DNA from 2 places in the Klebsiella sp. MISC125 genome. Region 2 is predicted to be linked to the other one. Evidence: predicted binding sites of a transcription regulator. Region 2 holds the regulator's gene; the other holds the start of a gene.
What was found. The regulator PurR, encoded in region 2, represses purine synthesis genes. The targets are predictions, from matches to a motif close to CANGCAAACGTTTGCNTG.
Positions count from the first base shown of each region.

Region 1 (6,659 bases), 940 kb from region 2:
ATCCTTGAAGTGGGGCTCGGCGGTCGCCTGGATGCGACTAATATTGTTGATGCCGACGTGGCGGTAGTCACCAGTATTGCGCTTGACCATACGGACTGGCTGGGATCGGATCGCGAAAGCATTGGCCGCGAGAAGGCCGGTATTTTTCGCGGTGGTAAACCGGCTATCGTCGGTGAACCCGATATGCCACAGACTATCGCCGAGGTTGCGAGCGAAAAGGGCGCACAACTCCTGCGCCGCGACGTTGACTGGGGCTATGAGGCCGGTGAGCAGAGCTGGTCTTTCAGTGATGAAAACGGCGCACTCACCGACCTGCCGCTGCCACAGGTACCCATGCCGAATGCCGCAACTGCGCTCGCTGCCCTGCGTGCCAGCAAGCTCAAGGTTGACGAGCAGGCGATTCGCGACGGTATTCAAAAGGCGATGCTGCCGGGGCGTTTTCAGATAATTAGCGACACCCCGCGAGTCATCCTTGATGTTGCTCATAATCCGCATGCGGCGGCGTATCTCGCCGGGCGTCTCAAAACCTTACCGAAAACGGGGCGCGTGCTGGCGGTTATTGGTATGCTGCATGATAAGGACATCGCCGGTACGCTGGAAAACCTGAAGGCGGAAGTTGACGATTGGTACTGTGCGCCGCTGGAAGGGCCGCGCGGCGCGACGGCAGAGCAACTGCTGGAACATTTACGCGCAGGCAAAGTCTATACCAGCGTTGCGCAGGCCTGGTACGCTGCGACGGCAGATGCCAGACCACAGGATACGGTGCTGGTGTGTGGTTCATTCCACACGGTGGCGCATGTAATGGAAGAGATAGACGCGGGGAGAATCGGTGGCGAGTAAGTTTCAGAACCGTTTAGTCGGGACGATCGTACTGGTGGCACTGGGGGTTATTATCCTGCCAGGGCTGCTTGATGGTCAGAAAAAACATTATCAGGATGAGTTTGCCGCAATCCCACTGGTACCAAAACCAGGCGATCGTGATGAGCCAGATATGCTGCCAGCAGCGACTCAGACGCTGCCTTCGCAGCCTCCGGAAGGGGCCGCCGAAGAGGTGAGAGCTGGGGATGCCGCGGCACCGTCGCTCGATCCTTCGCGGATCCCGGTGAACAATAACAGTTTTGATGTGGTGCAGGAGCCGGTTGTCGCGCCAAAACCACAGCCGCAGCCTAAACCTCAACCGAAGCCGGTAGAGAAGCCGCAACCTCAGCCACCGCAGCAGGTCGCGGTGCAGACACCCGCGCCTAAACCGCAACAGCAGGCTGAAATTCCGGCTCCGACCGGTAAAGCCTATGTTGTGCAGTTAGGCGCGCTGAAGAACGCCGATAAGGTCAACGAGATCGTCGGTAAGCTGCGCGCCGCTGGCTTCAAAGTTTATACGTCGCCTTCGACGCCGGTGCAGGGTAAAATCACCCGTATTCTGGTCGGCCCGGATGCTTCGAAAGATAAGCTGAAGGGGCAACTTGGCGAGCTGAACAAGCTGTCCGGACTTAGCGGTGTAGTCATGGGCTTTAGCCCGAACTAACCTTCTCTTTTTTAATAAAGAAAGCCAGGGCCAGAGCACGGAAACCCCTGTCGGACGCGCCCTGAAGAGGCGAAAGGCAGTATGGCGTTGAATGTTTTTTCAGCGCCATTTTTATTTCTGTAGGGCACGGAAATCCCTACGCAAACGTTTTCTTTTTCTGTTAGAATGCGCCCCGAACCGGACGACAGGGCGTAAAATCGTGGGACGTATATGGTCTGGATTGATTACGCCATAATTGCGGTGATTGGTTTTTCCTCTTTGGTCAGCCTGATCCGCGGCTTTGTTCGTGAAGCTTTATCGCTGGTAACCTGGGGATGCGCTTTCTTTGTTGCCAGTCATTACTACACTTACCTGGCTGTCTGGTTCACGGGCTTTGAAGACGAACTGGTCCGAAATGGGATTGCTATCGCGATACTGTTTATCGCGACGCTTATCGTCGGCGCTATCGTTAACTTTGTGATAGGTCAGCTGGTGGAGAAAACCGGCCTGTCGGGTACCGACAGGGTGTTGGGGATCTGTTTTGGCGCCCTGCGCGGTGTGCTAATCGTCTCTGCGATTCTGTTTTTTCTCGATAGTTTTACCAGTATGGCGAAAAGCGATGACTGGCAAAAGTCTGAGCTTATCCCACAGTTCAGTTTCGTTATCAGATGGTTCTTTGACTATCTGCAGAGCTCGTCAAGTTTCTTGCCCAAAGCATAAGCGTTGGGATGTAGCTTAACGAGGAAAAGACGTATGTGCGGTATTGTCGGTATCGCCGGTGTTATGCCGGTAAACCAGTCGATTTATGACGCGTTAACGGTGCTTCAGCATCGTGGCCAGGATGCCGCAGGCATCATCACCATCGATGCGAACAACTGTTTCCGTTTGCGTAAAGCGAACGGGCTGGTGAGCGATGTGTTTGAAGCTCGCCATATGCAGCGTATGCAAGGCAATATGGGGATCGGTCACGTTCGTTACCCGACGGCTGGCAGCTCCAGCGCCTCCGAGGCTCAGCCTTTCTACGTCAACTCTCCATATGGCATTACGTTGGCGCACAACGGCAATCTGACTAATGCTCACGAGCTGCGTCAAAAGCTGTTTGAAGAAAAACGCCGCCACATCAACACCACCTCCGACTCCGAAATCCTGCTCAACATTTTTGCCAGCGAGCTGGATAATTTCCGCCATTATCCGCTGGAAGCAGATAACGTTTTTGCGGCGATTGCTGCCACTAACCGCCAGATTCGCGGGGCTTATGCCTGCGTGGCGATGATTATCGGCCACGGTATGGTCGCCTTCCGCGACCCGAACGGCATCCGTCCGCTGGTGCTGGGCAAGCGTGATATTGGCGATGGCCGCACTGAGTATATGGTGGCCTCGGAAAGCGTTGCTCTGGATACCCTGGGCTTTGAGTTCTTACGTGACGTTGCACCTGGCGAAGCGGTGTATATCACCGAAAAAGGCCAGCTGTTCACTCGCCAGTGCGCCGAGAACCCGGTCAGCAATCCGTGCCTGTTCGAATACGTTTACTTCGCGCGTCCGGATTCATTCATCGACAAAATTTCCGTCTACAGCGCCCGTGTGAATATGGGGACTAAGCTGGGGGCGAAAATTGCCCGCGAGTGGGAAGATCTTGATATTGACGTAGTGATTCCGATTCCGGAAACCTCCTGCGATATCGCGCTGGAAATTGCCCGTATCCTCGACAAGCCGTATCGCCAGGGCTTCGTGAAAAACCGCTATGTTGGTCGCACCTTTATCATGCCGGGCCAGCAGCTGCGTCGTAAGTCCGTGCGTCGTAAACTCAACGCCAACCGCGCCGAGTTCCGCGATAAGAACGTGCTACTGGTCGACGACTCCATCGTTCGTGGCACTACTTCGGAACAGATTATCGAGATGGCGCGCGAAGCTGGGGCGAAGAAAGTGTATCTGGCGTCAGCAGCGCCGGAAATTCGCTTCCCGAACGTGTATGGCATTGATATGCCAACCGCGACTGAGCTGATTGCTCACGGGCGTGAAGTTGACGAGATTCGTCAGATCATCGGTGCAGACGGTTTGATTTTCCAGGATCTGGACGATCTGATTGACGCAGTCCGTGCGGAGAACCCGGATATTCAGCAGTTCGAATGCTCGGTTTTCAACGGTATCTACGTTACCAAAGACGTCGATCAGCAGTATCTGGATTATCTCGATTCCCTGCGTAACGACGATGCGAAAGCGGTTCAGCTGCAAAACGAAGTGGAAAATTTAGAGATGCATAACGAAGGGTAATCTCTTCGCCTGGAAAAGCCCGCGATCGTGAGATCGCGGGCTTTTTGCTTTTAAGCCTCGTCGACCCAAATCCGCATTTCGCCTTCGCCGCGGTTGGCCCAGCTAAACCACGGAATAAACGTCAAAGTTTGCTTTTCAACGTTCGCCTGTGGGCTGTCGAAGCTGTACAGCGGAGTGTCCTCTGGCGCTGTCTGCATGCGCAAACCCTCCGCCGTAATCAAGACTTTTCCTTTCAAAACGCCAGTTCCTGCCATCTCATGAAACTGACTATCGCGCGGGAGCGAGAGATTATGCAGCTCTGTGCCGTTATCCGCCTCTTCCAGACAATACACGAGCGGCCCGCGCTGAATCGCCACTTTGCCCGCATTATGGCGCACCAGCGGATTTGCATAGACGCGACGGATAGTCATCGGCAGATGCAGGGTAATGACGTCGCCCTGTTGCCACTGGCGAGTGATATGCAGATAGCCTTTGAGTCGTTCTCCTTGCGCGGTTTCGCCATTAACCAGTACCTGCGGAGCTTCGCACCATTCCGGCAAGCGCAGCGCCAGAGTGTGGGCGACGGGCTGTGAATGGGTGAAGGTGATGTTGACCTCTTCATCCCACGGATAGTTACCGCTGATTTTTAGCGCCAGTGGCCGACCGTTAATGGTGAACTGTGCTTCGTTTCCGGCATAGAAATTGATAAACAGCGCATCCTGGCGCGGCGTGAAAAGGTAGTGACCAATAGCCACCAGCGTGCGCGCGATGTTCGGCGGGCAGCAGGCGCAACCGAACCAGCGCTGGCGAACCGGCTTAATATGGTCGTAAATATGGTTATGCGGGATGCTCTTCGGATGCGTTTCCAGCGGGTTAACGTAAAAGAAGTGCTTACCGTCCAGCGCCATTCCGCCGAGCACCGTGTTGTAGAACGCACGCTCCATGACATCGGCGTAATGCGCGTCGCCTTCCATTTCCAGCATTCGACGGGCGAACATCATCAGGCCGATAGAGGCGCAGCTTTCGCCGTAAGCGGTATCGTTAGGCAGATCGTAGTCACTGGTAAAGGCTTCGCCGATCCCCTGCGAGCCAATGCCGCCGGTAATATACATCCGTCGCTGGACCGTATTGTTCCAGATTCGCAGGCAGGTCTGGCGTTTCTCTTCGTCATGAGTCATGCGGGCGATATGCGCCAGGCCGGTCATCAGGTAGACGGAACGAACGGCGTGGCCGACCGCTTCGCTCTGTTCGGAGAGTGGTTTGTGCGCATGAGTGTAAGTTTTGTCTTTTATCATTCCCGGCCAGGCGTCGCCCCAGCCGATCCAGTGCCGGGTGCCGCCGCGTTTTTCGAACTCAATGTCGTAATAGTAAGGCTGCTTACCGCGTTCTTCGACAAAGAAACAGGCCAACGCCTGATAGCGGGGTTCCCGGGTGACTTCGTAAAGGCGCATCAGCGCCAGCTCAATTTCAGGATGCCCCGGATAGCCGCGAAGCTGGCCGGGTTTTGGGCCGAAAACGGTATCAATGTAATCGGCAAATCTGCAGGAGATTTCCAACAGGCGGCGCTTCCCCGTAGCATTGTAAAAAGCGACAGCCGCTTCAAACAGGTGTCCCGCACAGTAAAGTTCGTGGCATTCCGCGAGGTTCGTCCAGCGCTGCCCCGGTTCTTTAACGGTGTACCAGGTATTCAGATAGCCGTCTGCACACTGGGCTTTCGCCAGAAGCTCGATCACTTCATCAGCGGTTTGTTCAAGGGTTGCGTCAGGCTTCTGGCTCAATGACCAGGCGACAGCTTCCAGCCATTTGGTGACATCGCTATCCTGAAAAACCATACCGTAAAACTGACCATCCTCTAATCCTGCGGCGATGCGGTAGTTAGCCAACGCGTGGCTTGGTTCCGCATCGGGAATGTTGTCATTGAGCGCTTCCCACTGATAAGGAATGACGACATCGCGAATCAGACGCTGGTACTCCCCCAGGAAAGGGTCGGTAACGGTAATTCGGTTCAGGTCGGCTTCAATTACATCGGACTGCTTCATCAAATAGCCCTCCGGAGACCTTGCCCAATTCGGGCGGGGAGGACAGAGGAAACTAACCACATTTTGGGTTTACCTGTATACATTTACAGCCTCACTAATTTATGTATATGATGTGAAATATGAAACGCGCCTACAAATACAGATTCTATCCAACAGCCGAACAGGCTGAGCTTCTGGCCCGGACGTTCGGTTGTGTGCGTTTCGTCTACAATTCAATCCTTCGCTGGCGCACTGATGCGTATTACGAACGCCAGGAGAAAATTGGCTACGTTCAGGCCAGTACCCAATTAACGGCCCTGAAAAAAGAGCCTGAATTTGCCTGGCTCAATGACGTTTCCTGTGTGCCGCTCCAGCAGTCGCTGCGCCACCAACAGGCCGCCTTTGCGAACTTCTTCGCCGGGCGTGCTGCATACCCGGTATTTAAAAGTAAGCGCCATAAACAAGCCGCGGAATTAACCGCCAGCGCATTCAAATACCGCGACGGCAAGCTGTATATGGCAAAGAGTAAAGCGCCGTTAGATGTACGCTGGAACCGCCCGTTGCCGTCGACTCCGTCTACCGTCACCCTTTCCAGAGACGCAGCCGGACGATACTTCGTCTCCTGTCTCTGCGAGTTTGAACCTGTATCACTGCCGGTCACCGCAAAAATGGTCGGCATTGATGTGGGTTTAAAAGATTTGTTCGTCACCGATACCGGATTTAAATCCGGCAATCCCCGCCATACCGCCAAATACGCGTCCCGCCTGGCGTTGCTCCAGCGTCGTTTAAGCAAAAAGGCTAAAGGCTCAAAGAACCGCGCCAAAGCCCGCTTAAAGGTGGCCCGACTCCACGCGAAAATAGCTGATTGCCGTCTGGATGCCCTGCACAAG
Region 1 covers NZ_CP180448.1:1,816,263-1,822,921, forward strand. The annotation lists gene folC (bifunctional tetrahydrofolate synthase/dihydrofolate synthase) at 1-840, shown strand, start outside; gene dedD (cell division protein DedD) at 830-1,522, shown strand; gene cvpA (colicin V production protein) at 1,733-2,221, shown strand; gene purF (amidophosphoribosyltransferase) at 2,255-3,772, shown strand; gene ACMYSL_RS08705 (glycoside hydrolase family 127 protein) at 3,823-5,790, opposite strand; gene ACMYSL_RS08710 (RNA-guided endonuclease InsQ/TnpB family protein) at 5,910-6,659, shown strand, end outside.
Region 1: a site for PurR is predicted at 1,660-1,677, ahead of cvpA (colicin V production protein). Genes of this name have one in related genera too.

Region 2 (11,330 bases):
AGCGATGAAATTGGCGGCCACCTGATGTCCGGTCATATTATGACTACTGCGGAAGTGGTGAAAATTCTAACATCGGAAAATAATCGCCAGATTTGGTTTAAGGTCCAGGACCCAACGCTGATGAAATATATCCTCTATAAAGGATATATCGGTGTTGATGGGATTAGCCTCACCGTGGGTGAAGTGACGCCAACACGTTTTTGCGTGCATTTGATTCCCGAGACGCTGCAACGTACAACGCTTGGCGCGAAAAAACTGGGCGACCGGGTCAATATTGAGATTGATCCGCAGACTCAGGCGGTCATTGATACCGTTGAGCGCGTGTTGGCAGCAAAAGACGCCGCGCTGAAAGCGGCGGCGGAGTAATTTATTCGACAGCCCGGTTGACGTGGCCGGCTGTCGTTTTAGATCATTGAAATCAAATATCCATCGCCGCGTGGTGGCCTTGATATATCGCGGTAGTAATCGTTGATACCTTCACACAATCCCCCACCTGAGTAACCCACGGAGCACAGTCGCGTAGTTGTTCGATAACTTCATGACGCGCGCGTTGCCCGAGAGCGCAAATCACGCTTTTTCCGGCGATGTTCACACTGTTGCCGCTCTTGTCGCTACATATCACGCCATCAGCGGTGATTTCCTGCGCCCGATGCTGGCAGAAAACCTCAATGCCGGATTTGGCTATTTCCTCCAGTAACAGCGGGCGGTGACGAATGTTGGCATCAGGGGAGAGCGAATCGTTCATCTCCACCAGTTTCACCCGCTTATTCTGACGCGCAAGATGAATTGCTACTTCACAACCAGCCAGACCGCCACCTAACACAATCACCTCATCGGCAAGCGCATGATGCTGAAGATGGTAATGATTGATCAGCACCACGTTGTCATTATTGATGCCCTTGATTGGCGGAACGTTCGGCGCTGACCCGGCAGCAATAATCAGCGCATCGGGGTTAATCTCATCCGCAATGGCCTGGGTAACGGGGGTATTTAAGCGGATGTCTACTCCTGAATTGGCGCAGAGCCTACCCAGCGTCACGCCCAGTTGATACATTTCATATTTGAAGGGGATAGCCTGTTCACCAATGAGGATCCCGCCAACCTCATCATTTTGCTCGCAGAGAATGACTTCATGTCCACGTCTTGCCGCTGTCCAGGCTGCTTGTAATCCGCCAGGACCTGCGCCGACCACCAGAACGCGTTTTTTCTGCGCAGCAGGCTGGATTTCCAGGCCATCGCTCTCTCGTCCAATCAACGGGTTAACGGTGCAGCGTCGGGTGGAGGTTTCCGCCCGTTCTGCCATGCAGGTAAAGCAGCGCAGGCAGTGAATAATCGTCTCATCGCGATTGCTCATGACTTTCTGGGGTAATTCGGGGTCCGCCAGCAGGGCGCGGGCCATCTCCACAATATCCGCTTTACCTGAAGCGATGATCTCTTCCATCATTTGCGGATCGTTTAAGCCACCTACGGTGGCGACGGGTACCTTCACATGTTTTTTAATTTCAGCGGCCAAATAGACGTTACTGCCGTGGGGTAAAAACATTGAAGGATGAGTTACGCCAAACCCGCGCTGATAGGTCCCGGCTGAGACGTGAAGAATATCAACGTAGCTCTCCAGTAATTTTGCTATCTCAATACCTTCCTGCAAATCATATCCGCCGTCGAACAGTTCAGAACCGCTCATGCGAAATTCGATGGGGAAGCCTTTGCCCACTGCGTGACGCACGCTTTGCAGTACCTCAATCGCGAAGCGAACCCGATTTTCCCGTGAGCCGCCATAGTTGTCGGTGCGATGGTTAAACCACGGCGAAAGAAACTGATTAATGAGCCAGCCGTGCCCGCCGTGTACCATCACCATCTCGAACCCGGCTCTTTTAGCCAATGCAGCTTTTTCACCATAAGCCGCGGCGATTTCCTGAATCAGGTCTTGCGTTAGCTCATGCACCTCCCGCCCGTCAGGACGCGTTCCCTGGCTCGGACCCCACTGGTACAGACCTTCTTTCTTATTCTTATCCGTCAGATACGTTCCCGCGTACTGGCCGGAATGCGATAGCTCAACGCTGGCGATAGCGCCATGACGGCGGATGGCGTCGGCAGTATAGGTGAAGCTGGCCAGAGAACCGGGGGTTTGCAGATCCAGGTGATACATATGGGAGCCTTCAGTCTGCGGATGAACAACCAGCTCGCTGACGGTAACGTTGGCGACGCCGCCTTTAGCGCGGTTTTCATAGAATGCTGTGGACGCCGGGCCAATGGTGCAGTCAGCTGTAATATCGGTCCCTCCCATGGGAGCGCCAAACATACGGTTTCTGAAATAGACATTGCCGATTTTGATTGGCTGGCAGAGATGGGGGTATTTTCTGGCGATAGTCATGTATTAATTCTCCGGAATTTATTTAAGCTGAGCGTTTTTATTGATCAGGCGAAAAATGAAGGCGAGCGCCATAGCGGCGACGCTAAATGCAATACCGATAGGAAAGGCGCTGTGGTAGCCATGGGTGACGGCAAACGTCGAGGTCATGATGGTCGGTCCTGCATAACCGGCAATAGCAAAACCGCAGAACATGATGCCGAAGTTCACGCTGTTGTGCTGTGCACCGAATTGATCGGCGGTAAAGCCGGGAAAAACCCCCATAAATGCGCCGAAACAGAGGCCGATAATGGAGATGCCGGTGTAAAACAGCACATCATCACCGATGCCGGTGCAGTAGAGTGCGAACAAACCTGGAATAGAGAGAATACAGGCCAGCATAAGGGTATTAACGCGACCTATTTTGTCCGAAATGATGCCTGCGAGTACCCGACCCAGCACGTTGAAAAGTGCGAGAACGGAAACGGCGAGGGTCGCGGCAGCTGTAGACATCCCGACCATTAATTTTGCCAGCGGGGAAGCCAGCGAAATGCACATTAAGCCGGCGACAGCACCGCAGGTCAGCATCATGAGCATCAGATAAAAGTTGAGGCTGGACATCATTTGACGCCAGTTTTTGTTGTTTTGCTGTGCGCCTGGACGTGCACTTTGCGGCGGTTGCCAGCCATCAGGAATAAAACCATTGGGGCATTTATCGATGACGAAAGCGCAGATGCAGACGATGACGGCGAAGGCCAGACCGATGATTTTAAAAGCGGACAAAATCCCTGCCTCTGCGGTGATCAGCGCCGCGATAGGGGGAATGATGACCGAACTGATGCCAAACAGCGCGGTGGTCATGCCGCCGACGAAACCGCGTTTATCAGGGAAAAATTTGATACAGGTGCTGATCGTCGCACCGTACACCATCCCTAATCCCAGTCCGGTTAAAATACCGTAGGCCCATATCAGGTGGCTAATTTGTGAGGCGAAGCCGCAAAGTATCATTCCACCGCCAAACATGAGCCCACCGATAAAAATCACCAGCCGGGGGCCGAGCGTATCGTTGATTTTTCCACCCGTGATCATCGTGATCGGGCCGACGGAGTTACAGATGACGAAAACGATAGCCAGATTCGCTGAAGTGATGTTGGTATCGTGAAGTTGTGAGAGGTAGTCCGCCATCGGCGCGGCAAAAATACTCCATGCGTACATCGAACCGACGCACAGGTTGATAAAACAGCTGGCTATCAGAATCCGCCATCTTTTCCTTGAGTAGTCCATGTTTAATCCTCAGTTTTAATTTTTCTTTTCAGCAACAAAATCAATATTTTATTAACAGATGCTGAGTGTAATAATCCTGAAGAAACGCTAAACCACACATATAATCATGTCAATGTTTACATGTTTTAATTGACATGATTATCACGAGGGATGAAGACGAAAAGTGGATCGAGAGGCGTGATATACTGCGCGCAGACAGTCGACAGGTGAGGCGCAATGAGAGTTTTAACCTATGCCATTCTTGGCCTACTTAATCGCACGGCACTGACCGGCTATGACATCAGTAAGGCGTTTAATCATGAACTGGCAAAGTTCTGGCACGCTAAGCACAGCCAGATTTATGGTGAGTTGAAGAGCATGTTTAACGACGGCCTGGTGACGTATGACATTGAAATCAGTGGCGATATTCTGGAAAAAAAGAAGTACAGCATTACCGAAGCCGGGCGAGATGAACTGCTGAAATGGTTGCATAAAGACGAGCCCATCGAAAAAACGGCGAAAGACGTTTTTCGGGTTCGCATGTATTTTTCCCACTATCTGGATTTAGACACCCGTATCCATCTGCTGGAAAACCAGCGTATTCAACACCTTGAAAGGCTGAATGTGTTGCAAAAAACGATGGAGCAGTACCCGCAGGTTCCGCCTCTTGAGAGCGACAGGTTTGGTGATTTTATTGTGCTTGAGGGGGCGATATGTCGTCAGGAAAGCGTTCTAGGCTGGATTGATAAATGCATTGGTTACTGCCGTCGCGGTGAGTAAAAAAGAAATCCCTGCGCCAGCGGCGCAGGAGGGACAGCGATTAGCGAGCCACGCGCAGGCCGTGCTCGACACCGCGAGAAAAAACCACCTGCCAGAGCTGAATATCGCGGGCGCGAAAAGCACCAGCACAGGCATTCAGGTAATAGCTAAACATACGTTTGAATCTTTCCGAATAGTTGTCAGCGATTTCCGGCCAGCTATTGAGGAAACGCTCATACCATGCCATTAGCGTGGTGTCATAATCGGCACCGAAATTATGCCAATCTTCCATCACGAAATGCGTTTCACTGGCCTGTGCGATGTGGCGTACCGACGGCAGACAACCGTTGGGGAAGATATATTTATTAATCCACGGGTCGACGCTATGATCGGTTTTTTTCGAGCCGATTGTGTGCAGCAGGAAACGACCGTCAGCTTTTAAATTACGATCCACCACGTCAAAATAGGTGTCGTAATTTTTAGGCCCGACATGTTCAAACATACCAACGGAAACAATGCGGTCAAAACTATCATGCAAATCGCGATAGTCCTGAAGCAGAATTGTTACGTCCAGCCCTTCACAACGCTGCTGGGCCATCTTTTGCTGTTCGGCTGAAATAGTGACACCAACAACGCTGACCTGGTAGTTTTTAGCCATATAGTAAGCCAGACCACCCCAGCCGCAGCCAATATCCAGCACCCGCATTCCGGGTTCAAGCTGCAGCTTTTGACAGATCAGATCTAATTTTGCCTGCTGTGCATCTTCCAGATTCTGCGCATCTTTCCAGTATCCGCAGGAATATTGCATAAAAGGGTCGAGCATGCGGCTGAAAAGATCGTTACCTAAGTCGTAATGTTCTTTGCCGACTATCCAGGACCTTTTTTTACTTTGCAAATTGAATAAGCGAGCGCCCGCGATGCGAAGGGTATCTTTAAAATGGTGGGGAAGTTGATTTTCCAGTCCGGCGCGTAAGACCTTGTGGAAAAATAAATCCAGCCGCTCGCAATCCCACCAGCCGTCCATATAGCTCTCTCCCAATCCCAGCGACCCTTCTTGTAAAACGCGCTTAAAAAAGAGGGGGTTTTTAATCCGCAGATCGGAGGGGGCAGGACCGTTAATTTCGATGCCCGCACGGCCTAATAATTCAGCGACAATCCGGTACCAATCATCATTTGGTACGCTTACTTCTTCTATACACGATGAACTCATAGCTTCTCCATCACGCCCAAGTGATCAGAACCTTAAAACAGCGTAGACGCTTTTCTGGCTTTGTGAGAAATCTCACGGACAATCCGTGAGGCTGCTATCCGACGTAGAACAGAGGAAGGGAGATAACCCTTGCCGAAAGGCCTTCCATGGAGAAACGGGACGCATCCTGCTCCCGTTAAATCAATTAATCTTTCTATTTATGTGATGCCGGATCCAGTATAGGCCGCTAAAAACAGGCTTTCAATAAAAATATGTTAGCAAGCTAATTACTGGACCTTAACACTATCTGAAGATTACCTTAAGCATGTGACGATTCTGTTGCCAACGCGGTGGCCTTGTACTGCATACGGTAACCGATACCGGCCAGCACAATGGAGATAAGCATCACGCTGGTGGTGGTTTGCAGCGGTGTCGCTATCAGCGTAGAAACCAGCAAGCTGGCGATAAAGCAAAGACCCAACTGTAAGGTATTTTGCAAAGCTGCGGCGCGACCGGTCGCCTGCGGGAACGGCTTCAGCGCCTGAGCAACGACGATAGGATAAATACCGCCATTTACCACCGCCATTGCACAGAACGGAATCATTAATCCGACAAGCGTGGCGTTAGCCTGCAAACCTACCAGCCAGGTAGCGGCAACGCTGATGGAGAAAATCACCAGCAGCCACGGCAGGATCTGCTGCCCTGACCATTTTTGTAAAGCCGCACGGCAGCCGTAACCGCCAACCAGAAACGCGATAGTTTGCGGAACGTAGCTCAGGCCGATAACGGTCGGGCTGTACCCCATCTCGTGAAGAATAAATGGCGAGCCGGTCAACCATGCGAAAAAGCTGGCGGAGCAGGCGGCATAAATCAGCACGTTGCCGCTGTATTCGCGCGAGCGTAGTAGGGCAAGGAAAGTCAGCTTCTGCTGGGTGCCGACAACCGTCTTTTTCGCCGCTTTCAGGCGCAAGGCCGGCAGCATGAGCAACAGGGTTATCGCGAACAGAACGGCGAAAATAGCCTGCCATTCGAAATGAACCAGCAGCCAGCTACCGAGCAGCGGCGCCAGTGCTGGAGACAAGCCCACCAGTGGCATAATGGCGGCAAAAATACGGTTTGTGCGATGGGCTGGGTAGTAATCGGTCACCATCGCTTGCCAGGTCACGGCGGCGGCGCAAACGCCAATCGCCTGAATGAAGCGCAGCGCCAGCATCAGCGTGGCATCTTGCACCCAAAGCATCCCCAGACAGCCGATTGCGAAAATGGCCAGGCCGCTTAGCAGTACCGGCTTGCGTCCGTAACGGTCGGAGAGCGGCCCCCAAAAAAGCTGTCCAATGGCAAAGCCTGCCAGGAACAAGCTCAGGCTGGCGCTGACTGAAGCCGCTGAAGTGTTGAGATCTTGTTGGATCGCGGCGAAAGCCGGCAGATACATATCGGTGGCCAGAAAGCCGAGCACGCTGAGCCCGGCCAGCCAGACTAAAAATCCTTTCCCAGGTTGTTGCAATTGTTGCATAAAATTCTCTTGTTATTGATGCAGGTACGGTGCGGCAGAGTGTAGGGAGTGCATTCGGGCTTGTGAAACGCTAATATTTGTCAGGTGGATTCAAAAATTTTGTAGGCAGAATATGTGGTCAGAATACTCACTTGAGGTGGTTGATGCTGTTGCGCGTAACGGCAGTTTTAGCGCAGCGGCGCAGGAGCTACACCGCGTACCTTCAGCGGTGAGTTATACCGTGCGTCAGTTGGAAGAGTGGCTGGCGGTTCCGCTCTTTGAACGTCGTCACCGTGATGTCGAATTAACCCCGGCCGGGGTCTGGTTTTTGCAGGAAGGGCGCTCTGTTATCAAAAAAATGCAGATCACTCGCCAGCAGTGCCAGCAGATAGCCAACGGTTGGCGCGGGCAGCTATCCATTGCCGTCGATGACATCGTCAAACCGGCGCGCATGCGGCAAATGATCGTTGATTTCTATCGTCATTTTGATGACGTTGAACTGATTGTCTTTCAGGAGGTATTCAACGGCGTCTGGGATGCGTTAGCTGATGGCCGCGTGGAATTAGCTATCGGCGCGACGCGCTCTATTCCCGTCGGTGGGCGCTATGCGTTTCGCGATATGGGGATGCTGAGTTGGGATTGCGTGGTGGCCAGCGATCATCCTTTGGCGAAAATAGACGGCCCGTTAAGCGACGATGTGTTGCGCAACTGGCCGTCGCTGGTACGGGAAGATACTTCACGCTCGCTACCGAAACGCACGACGTGGCTGCTGGATAATCAGAAGAGGGTGGTGGTACCGGACTGGGACGCTTCCGCGACTTGCCTCAGCGCAGGGTTGTGTGTTGGCATGGTGCCAAAGCATTTTGCACAGCCGCGAATTGATAGCGGAGAATGGACGGCGCTGGCGCTGGAAAACCCATTCCCTGATGCGGCCTGCTGCCTGACGTGGCAACAAAGCGATGCTTCACCGGCGCTGATGTGGCTGCTGGATTACCTTGGCGACAGTGAAACGCTGAACAGGGAGTGGCTGCGGGCGCCGGAATAGCCGGCGCCGCGAGGAGAATTAACGGCGATAATCGACAAACGGACCGTCGGCCACGGATCGACGTTCGACCAGGCGCGGATGTACTTCAATAGACTGGGAAATTTCGCGCTTGTTGACGATGCGGTCCAGCAGCATGTTGAAGGCCGCTTCGCCCAGAGAATCTTTTGGCTGATGGATGGTGGTCAGCGCCGGGCTGAAGTAGCGGGCGTTGCGCACATTGTCATAACCGATCAGCGAAATATCCTGCGGCACGCGCAGACCCATTTCATCTGCTGCACAAATAGCGCCCATCGCCATGATATCCCCGCCGCAGAAAATCGCCGTCGGGCGATGGTGTTGGCTGAGGATTTGCTGCATCGCGCGGTAGCCGGATTCCGGCTCGAAATCACCTTGCACGACCCAGTTTTCAGGAACGTTGATCTGCGCTTCTTCCATCGCTTTCATAAAGCCCGCCAGGCGGCCGGCACCGGTGTTCCGCTCAAGCGGGCCGGGGATCACGCCAATTTCGCGATGACCGCGTTCCACCAGATAGCGCCCGGCGATATAACCCCCTTCGAAGGCGTTATCGATAACCGAGTCGGTGAAGTCGGCTTTTGCTTCACCCCAGTCCATCACGACCATCGGAATATGGCGATATTCTTCCAGCATGCTCAGTACCGACTCAGGATACTCAGAACACATCACCAGCAGGCCGTCCACGCGCTTCTGCGCCATCATTGACAGGTAGGCGCGCTGTTTCTCCGGATCGTTCCATGCGTTGCCGAGAATCAGGGTATAGCCCTTCTGGAAGCAACTTTTCTCAACGGATTCGATAATTTCGGCAAAATAGGCCGCTTCGCTGCTGGTCGCCAGCAATCCGATAGACTTAGTGTGATTAACCTTCAGGCTGCGAGCAACGGCGCTGGGGGAGTAGTGCAGTTCTTTAATCGCAGCCCACACAGCGTTGCGTGTCTCTTCCGCAACGAAACGCGTTTTGTTAATTACATGTGATACTGTTGTAGTGGAAACGTTTGCGCGCTTCGCTACATCTTTAATAGTTGCCATTACTTCTCACTCCAGACCTTGACCTGATCGCCCGTTAATCGGTACGTAAACGTTTGCCTGTACACACCCTGATGCCAAAATTGAACATTGCATCACGTCGGGAAAACGACACAGAACGACAGGAAGGGGTCAATGGCCGATACGCTTTCAAATTAGCGTGGGATTTTGTCCGATCTTGGGGCAAAGGGGAAGAGCAAAAATGTGCATCCCTCTAAATCTCGGAAGATATTTGCGCTAATCTATGTAAAAATGAGCAAGCTCACTTTTCATGTGGGGATAATCAAGGGGAAAAATTGATGGATACAGATTTAAAGTTTTCGCTGACAACGACGATTATTGTTCTGGGTTTGATTGTCGCCGCAGGGCTGACCGCCATACTGCACTAATTCCAATATGAGGGAGACATCGTTCTCCCTTTTCTTTTTCCGCCATTATTATCAATTTCGCAAAAATCTTTTGCCATTTCGTTTACTTTTGTTTTTCTGTGATTGATGTCATGCTTTTGGCTTCTGATGAGATGCCGTCGCTGAAGACGGCCCGATGGAGTCATTGAATGAAAATCAACTTTCCCCTGCTCGCTCTGGCGATCGGTGCCTTCGGTATCGGTACTACCGAGTTCTCCCCGATGGGGCTACTACCGGTTATCGCCAAAGGCGTGGATGTCTCTATTCCGGCTGCGGGAATGCTTATTAGTGCCTATGCCATTGGGGTGATGGTTGGCGCGCCGCTGATGACTCTACTGCTTTCGCACCGCGCGCGCAGAAATGCGCTGATTTTCCTGATGGCGATTTTTACTCTTGGTAACGTGCTCTCTTCAATTGCACCGGATTACACCACGCTACTGCTGTCGCGCATTATCACCAGCCTCAATCACGGCGCTTTTTTTGGGCTCGGCTCGGTGGTGGCGGCGAGCGTAGTGCCGAAGCATAAGCAGGCCAGCGCCGTGGCGACCATGTTTATGGGGCTGACAATTGCCAACATTGGCGGCGTTCCGGCGGCGACCTGGTTGGGGGAAACTATCGGCTGGCGAATGTCGTTCCTTGCAACGGCGGGTCTCGGCGTGGTGGCGATGGTCAGCCTGTGGTTTTCCCTGCCAAAAGGAAGCGCGGGTGAGCGGCCTGATGTTAAGCAGGAACTTTCAGTACTGATGCGCCCGCAGGTGCTGTCAGCGCTGCTGACCACCGTTCTGGGGGCAGGGGCGATGTTTACGCTTTACACCTATATATCACCGGTCCTGCACAGCATCACTAACGCATCGCCACTGTTTGTGACCGCGATGTTGGTACTGATTGGCGTAGGCTTCTCGCTGGGTAACTACCTTGGCGGTAAGTTTGCCGACCGCTCGGTTTCCGGGACGTTGAAGGGCTTTCTGCTGCTGTTGATGGTGATCATGCTGGCGATCCCGCTGCTGGCCCAGTCACAAATTGGTGCTGCTATAAGTATGGTTGTCTGGGGTGCCGCGACTTTTGCGGTAGTTCCGCCACTGCAGATGCGCGTGATGCGCGTGGCTCACGAAGCTCCCGGGCTGTCATCATCGGTTAATATCGGCGCTTTCAACCTCGGTAACGCGTTAGGCGCAGCCGCCGGTGGTGCGGTGATATCTGGTGGGCTGGGCTATGCATTCGTCCCAGTGATGGGAGCGATCATTGCGGGCGTTGCGCTACTGCTGGTGTTTTTCAGCGGTCGGTCGCAGCCGGAAGAGGCTTTTGCTAACCACTAATCGTTCATGAAAAGTATGTGAATTGTGAGTGAAGTGAAAAATAACCGCAGAAGGCGCAATCCTTCTGCGGTTTGCTTTTATGCCGCCAGATTGGCCGCCACAAATTTCCAGTTCACCAGCGCCCAGAAGTGTTCCAGATAGTTCGGACGCGCATTACGGTAGTCGATGTAGTAAGCGTGTTCCCAGACATCCACGGTCAGCAGCGGGGTTGCGTCGCTGGTCAGCGGCGTACCGGCGTTGCTGGTGGAAACAATCGCCAGGCTACCATCAGCATTTTTCACCAGCCAGGTCCAGCCAGCACCAAAGTTTTTCGCTGCCGCATCGGTGAATTTTGCTTTGAAATCAGCAAAGCTGCCGAAGGATTTAGCGATAGCTGCCGCCAGTTCACCTTCAGGTTCGCCGCCAGCGTTTGGTGCCAGGCAGTTCCAGTAGAAGGTGTGGTTCCAGACCTGAGCTGCGTTGTTAAAA
Region 2 covers NZ_CP180448.1:2,752,469-2,763,798, forward strand. The annotation lists gene ACMYSL_RS13045 (riboflavin synthase subunit alpha) at 1-366, shown strand, start outside; gene ACMYSL_RS13050 (NAD(P)/FAD-dependent oxidoreductase) at 419-2,374, opposite strand; gene ACMYSL_RS13055 (L-lactate MFS transporter) at 2,393-3,634, opposite strand; gene ACMYSL_RS13060 (PadR family transcriptional regulator) at 3,851-4,393, shown strand; gene cfa (cyclopropane fatty acyl phospholipid synthase) at 4,434-5,582, opposite strand; gene punC (purine nucleoside transporter PunC) at 5,881-7,065, opposite strand; gene punR (DNA-binding transcriptional activator PunR) at 7,187-8,098, shown strand; gene purR (HTH-type transcriptional repressor PurR) at 8,117-9,142, opposite strand; gene ACMYSL_RS13085 (YnhF family membrane protein) at 9,439-9,528, shown strand; gene ACMYSL_RS13090 (MFS transporter) at 9,696-10,862, shown strand; gene sodB (superoxide dismutase [Fe]) at 10,940-11,330, opposite strand, start outside.